One region of the Anoxybacillus kestanbolensis genome, then DNA from elsewhere that is predicted to be linked to it. Evidence: riboswitches for the same ligand, from Rfam matches in the RefSeq annotation. Region 1 holds a riboswitch; the other holds the start of a gene.
The links. Region 1 has a riboswitch for thiamine pyrophosphate ahead of thiC (phosphomethylpyrimidine synthase ThiC). Riboswitches for the same ligand answer to the same signal wherever they lie in the genome.

Region 1 (3,213 bases):
ACTCGGCTCTTCTTTACAAGTATCGCCAGCTAACGAGCTTCCTGTCATCGCCAAACGAAGCGGAGCAAAACTCGTTATTGTGAATATGGAACCGACGCCATTAGATGACTGGGCAGATTTGCTTATACATGGTCGTAAAATCGGAGAAGTGTTGCAGGAAATTGACGCATTCCTTTAAAAGTGAGTGTGTCCCAAAACGTGTACTTTTGGGACACATTATGTTTAATTTCCCAAAAACCATTCGTATATCGTTTTTGCTGTACTTTCATCAACATCAACAACTTTTGCACGTATGCCTGGCATGACCGTCGCATGTACGGTACATAATCCGAGTCGTTGTTGCATACGAGATTGAGAGATTGTTAACGATTGAATACGATGCTTTAACCGCTTGGTTATGTAAATAACAATCACAATCGGATGTAACCGTTTCGCTTCATTCATCATGTTCATCTTCCTTTACTAAAGAAGAAATGTGTAACGCAACTTCTCTGCTGCTTGTTCATCAAGGAACGGAATTTCATGTGCCATTGCTGCTGTATAAATATAAAGCGAAGCAAGTTTATACTTTCTTGCTAATGGACCTTGCTTTACATCAACATGTTGCACGCAGCGAAGCGGAATAAGCGTACGCTTACGAATCCACACCCCATGTTCAAGCTCGATTTCCTGATCGCGTATCACATATACCGCCAACGTTCCCATTTCCAGCGTGGAACGAAGAAAACGAATAACATGCCATCTACAATCGACAAACAGACAAACATCAAAACGACCCATGTCGAAACGAAAAAACTAACAATTACGTACAAAAGGGAAAAAATAATGAAACGAATAGCTTCATATATGCGCCATATAGACACAGCACGTTTCGATAGAACATTCCCCCGTTTTCTTACACACCCCTTTTTCATGCTTCTATCACTGCACTTCTAACATACGAACTCCATCCCGAAATCATCGGTTCGTACGTCCACTATGCCCCCATTTTAACAAGTTTGTCATTTATAACTTTACAATATTTTTATCATGTGCTAAATTATTTTTAAAGTTCATAATTTTACATCTACTAGGGGTGTCCAATAGCTTGGACTGAGAGAAGAACGCGCAAAAGTTCTTTGACCCTTTGAACCTGATCTGGGTGATGCCAGCGTAGGGAAGTAGATGGCGCGAGTGTTCTTTACTTGTGCTATTTGCGGACAAGATCAGGTTCTCTTTATGGAGCCTGATCTTTTTACGTATTGGCGTTGCTCCAGCTAAAAAATGAAAAGGAGCGATTAAAAATGAAAGACTTATTTTCATCAATGCCATTTCCCTCGAGTAAAAAAGTGTATGTGCTCGGAACGCGTGAAGATGTTCGTGTGCCAATGCGAGAAATTCAACTTTCTCCAACCAAAACAGGTACAACGATGCTAGAAAATGAGCCTATTCGAGTCTATGACACGAGTGGACCATACACCGACCCACTTTTCGCGCCGAATATTGATAAAGGATTGCCAAAATTAAGAGAAAAATGGATAACGGAGCGTGGCGATGTAGAAGAATATAACCCTTCATTAGTGAGAACAAACATTCCTTTTTCACCTAGACGTTTTCGTGCGAAAAAAGGGAAAGTTGTGACCCAAATGCATTATGCAAAACGAGGGATCATTACACCTGAAATGGAGTTTGTCGCAATTCGTGAACAAATGGATCCCGAATTTGTTCGTCAAGAAGTTGCAGCAGGAAGAGCAATTATCCCAGCTAATATTAACCACCCTGAAAGTGAACCAATGATTATAGGAAGTAAATTCCATGTGAAAATTAACGCAAATATCGGAAATTCAGCTGTCACATCTTCCTTAGAAGAAGAAGTTGAAAAAATGCTTTGGGCTGTTCGTTGGGGTGCCGATACAGTCATGGACTTATCGACAGGAAAGCATATACATGAGACGCGAGAATATATTATTCGAAACTCCCCTGTGCCGATTGGAACTGTACCTATTTACCAGGCGTTAGAGAAAGTGAACGGCATTGTCGAAAACTTATCATGGGACATTTACCGAGAAACATTAATTGAACAAGCCGAACAAGGCGTAGACTATTTTACTATTCATGCAGGTGTCTTACTTCGCTATATCCCACTAACAGTCAACCGAACAACTGGTATTGTCTCTCGGGGTGGTTCAATTATGGCACAATGGTGTTTAGCACACCATGAAGAAAACTTTTTATACACCCACTTCGAAGAAATTTGCGAAATTTTAAAAACTTACGATATTGCTATTTCACTTGGGGATGGATTACGTCCAGGCTCAATTGCAGACGCAAACGATGAGGCGCAATTCGCCGAGTTACAAACACTTGGAGAGTTGACAAAAATCGCTTGGGAACATGATGTCCAAGTGATGATCGAAGGCCCAGGGCATATTCCAATGCATAAAATTAAAGAAAATGTCGATAAACAAATTGAAATTTGTCATGGGGCACCTTTTTATACGCTAGGTCCTATCACTACCGACATTGCACCAGGTTACGACCATATCACCTCAGCTATCGGTGCAGCGCTTATCGGCTGGCACGGTACGGCCATGCTTTGCTATGTGACACCAAAAGAACATCTCGGCCTACCGAATAAAGAAGACGTCCGCCAAGGAGTCATCGCCTACAAAATTGCTGCCCACGCTGCTGACTTAGCAAAAGGACACCCTGGCGCACAAACGCGTGATGATGCATTATCAAAGGCGAGATTTGAGTTCCGTTGGCAAGATCAATTCAACTTGTCACTAGATCCTGAGCGCGCACGTGAATATCACGATGAAACGCTACCGGCCGAAGGAGCAAAGCTTGCTCATTTTTGTTCGATGTGCGGTCCAAAATTTTGTTCAATGAATATTTCTCATGAATTACAAAAAACACTACAAAGCGAAGGAATGAAAGAAAAGGCAAAACAATTTGTTGAATATACAAACATCATGCAAGCTGAGAGATAGCGCTCAGCTTGCACTTTTTTTACAAAAAATGTTATTTAAGTCATATTCGTTGACATTCCGCTTACTATAGCTTAAATTTAAGTCGTAACTTTAAGTAGAAAGTATGGAAAGAGGTGACTTGCTTGCTCACAGATTTCATCATTTTTCTGTTAGGATTACTTCTAATCATCGGTGTATTAACAACGAAGTTTTCTTCTTGGCTAGGCGTGCCATCACTTGTATTTTACATACTCGTCGGAAT
Region 2 (3,213 bases), 230 kb from region 1:
GCATCGCTTGCATATCTTCTTCTACATCGCCGATAAGTTTGAGACCGAACATGTCTTGTAGGACGCGTAACACACTTTCAGAAATAAAGTGCGGTGCTTTCGGTCCAATTCGAATGTCTTGAATGCCTAAACTAAACAATCCGAGTAAGATTGCAACTGCTTTTTGTTCAAACCATGAAAGAACGATGCTGACCGGTAACTCATTGACCTCACAGCCGAATGCTTCCGCAAGCGCCATTGCAATTTTGACAGTCGAAATCGAGTTGTTGCATTGCCCTAAATCAATATATCGTGGAATGTTCGTGCCAGGAACAACCCCGTAGTCGACATCGTTAAAGCGGAATTTCCCACAGGATGTCGTTAAAATGACAGTGTTTTTCGGTAACGATGTAGCTAACGTGCGATAATATTCACCGCCTTTTCCAGGAGCGTCGCAACCTGCGATAACGAAAAAGCGTTCAATTTTTCCTTCTTTTACAGCTTGAATAATTTCTGGTGCAATTTGAATTACAGTTTCGTGATGGAAACCAGTCACTAACGTTTCATCCGATTCAATGTTTGCTTCTGGAAGTTGTAGCGCTTTCTCAATTAACGGCGTGAAATCATCGTTTTCGATTTTTTGCACATGTTCTAATCCGGCTACATCATATGAAAACATGCGATCAGCATATGAACCTTTTATCGGCATGACACAGTTTGTTGTCGCTAAAATAGCACCAGGGAATTTTTCAAATAGGCGACGTTGATCGTACCATGCTTTTCCGACATTTCCTTTCAGATGTTTATATTTTTTTAATTGTGGGTAACCATGTGCTGGAAGCATTTCGGAATGTGTGTAAATGTTAATTCCTTTTCCTTCTGTTTGTTTTAATAGTTGTTCAAGGGCAAATAAGTTATGTCCTGTAACGAGAATACATTTTCCTTCAATTCTATTTTGCGTTACACGAACAGGTTGAGGAATGCCAAGTCGTTCTGTATGTGCTCGATCGAGTAGTTCCATTACGCGAATGGCTGCTCTTCCGACTTTCATCGCCATGTCTATATGTTCTTGTACGTTAAAGTTAGAGTTTGTTAACGTCATATATAACGCTTCATGTGTCGTTGTATCAACGAACGGATCGGTATACCCAAGTTGATGGGCATGCGTGCGATATGCTGCAATTCCTTTTAATGCAAATACGATCGTATCTTGCAAACTTGCAATTGTTTCATCTTTCCCGCAAACTCCAACAACAGTACATCCCCCTGTTGGTGTTTGTTCACATTGATGACAAAACATTATGACCCCTCCTTTTCTTATTGACACTTTAACAATAGGAGAAAATATGTACGTCGTAAGTGATACATATCACACTTTCATACAAAAATGTGAACGGAATTTGACAATAATCCATATTGAATCAAGAGAAAAAATGTATTAAAATGAAAGAAAATTGAATCAATCAAACTACTAGGGGTGCCGGATGGCGATGGCTGAGAGGAAAACGCGCAATCAGTTTTCCAACCCTTTGAACCTGATCTGGTTTGTACCAGCGGAGGGAAGTAGGCTATGTTTTCAGTACGCAAACTAGTCGACTCTGTCCGACTAGTTTTTATTTTTTTTAGGGGGAATGAATGATGAATGTAGGACAATGGTTAACGCGTGTTAGGAAGGAGTCACCACTCGTACATAATATGACAAATGTTGTGGTGACCAATTTTGTTGCGAATGGTTTGCTTGCTGTAGGCGCATCTTCTGTTATGGCGTATGCAAAAGAAGAAGTAGCGGATATGGTTCGGTTAGCTCGTGCTTTAGTGTTAAACATTGGCACGCTAAACGAAACAGACGTAGAGGCGATGTTAATTGCCGGAAAAGCAGCAAATGAGGCAAACATTCCTGTCATTTTCGATCCTGTTGGAGCTGGTGCGACAGCGTACCGCACCGAAACAGCCAGACGTATATTACGTGAAGTAAACATTTCGATTTTACGTGGGAACGCATCGGAAATTGCGAGCATTGCGGGTGAACAAGTACGTACAAAAGGAGTCGATGCAGGAGACGTTCAAGGTGACCTCGTGGATGTAGCGAAAAAAGCAGCACTCATGTTTCGTTCTGTAGTTGTTGTCACAGGGAAAGATGATGTAGTAACCGATGGAGAACGTATTGTAATCGTCTCAAATGGTGATGCGATGTTAACGAAAGTAACAGGGACAGGTTGTTTGTTAAGTTCGGTATTAGGTGCATTTGCGGGTATAGGAGACGATATGATGATGTCATCAGTTGCTGCCCTCGCTTATTACGGTGTGGCGGCTGAAAAAGCAGCCAAACAAGCAAAAGCACCTGGTTCTTTTCAACTTTCTTTTTTAAATGCTTTACATGAAACGAGTGCAGAAGAAGTTGATCAATACGCGCGTATTCAAGGGGAATAAATGATGAAGCAGAAGCTATCGTTGTATTTCGTTATGGGGAGTATCGATTGTACGAAAGATCCGCTCGCTGTGCTTGATGAAGCAATTAAAGGCGGTATTACAATGTTTCAGTTTCGCGAAAAAGGAAAGGGGGCGCTTACGGGGATTGAAAAATACCGCTTAGCCGAGAAATTACTTGAACGATGCCGAATGTATAATATTCCTTTTATCGTGAATGACGATGTCGATTTGGCCCTCGCTTTACAGGCAGATGGCGTTCATGTCGGTCAAGAAGACGAAGTAGCTGAACGCGTTCGCGATCGCATAGGAGATAAATATTTAGGCGTATCTGTTCACAACTTAAATGAAGTAAAAAAAGCGCTTGCTGCTTGCGCCGATTATGTTGGATTAGGCCCGATTTTCCCAACTGTTTCAAAAGAAGATGCAAAGCAAGCATGTGGACTGACGATGATTGAACATATTCGTGCCCATGAAAAACGTGTTCCACTCGTTGCGATCGGTGGAATTACAGAACAAACAGCCAAACAAGTGATCGAAGCGGGTGCAGACGGAATTGCTGTCATTTCGGCCATTTGCCGTGCTGAACATATTTACGAACAAACAAAACGACTATATGAGATTGTCATGCGTGCAAAACAAAAAGGCGACAGATGATGTCGTCTTTTTGTTTTGTTCTGTGCAGGATTTTATTCATATATGTCGAAAGAAAATAGCGAACAAACGAAAGAGGGGATGGAGAAGATGGAACATATCGTACTATCATACGAAAATCGCGTCGCAACCATTGAATTGAATCGTCCGAAT

Region 2: it holds a riboswitch for thiamine pyrophosphate, as region 1 does, so the genes downstream of both, thiM (hydroxyethylthiazole kinase) here and thiC (phosphomethylpyrimidine synthase ThiC) in region 1, are expected to answer to the same signal.

The regions. Positions count from the first base shown of each region.
Region 1 covers NZ_MQAD01000005.1:13,542-16,754, reverse strand. Annotated here, with positions in the region: gene BO219_RS02425 (NAD-dependent deacylase) at 1-178, shown strand, start outside; gene BO219_RS02420 (PH domain-containing protein) at 223-447, opposite strand; gene BO219_RS14725 (PH domain-containing protein) at 463-684, opposite strand; TPP riboswitch at 1,062-1,176, shown strand; gene thiC (phosphomethylpyrimidine synthase ThiC) at 1,284-2,972, shown strand; gene BO219_RS02405 (potassium/proton antiporter) at 3,086-3,213, shown strand, end outside.
Region 2 covers NZ_MQAD01000005.1:244,768-247,980, reverse strand. Annotated here, with positions in the region: gene hcp (hydroxylamine reductase) at 1-1,279, opposite strand, end outside; TPP riboswitch at 1,443-1,558, shown strand; gene thiM (hydroxyethylthiazole kinase) at 1,615-2,409, shown strand; gene thiE (thiamine phosphate synthase) at 2,410-3,063, shown strand; gene BO219_RS03665 (enoyl-CoA hydratase) at 3,106-3,213, shown strand, end outside.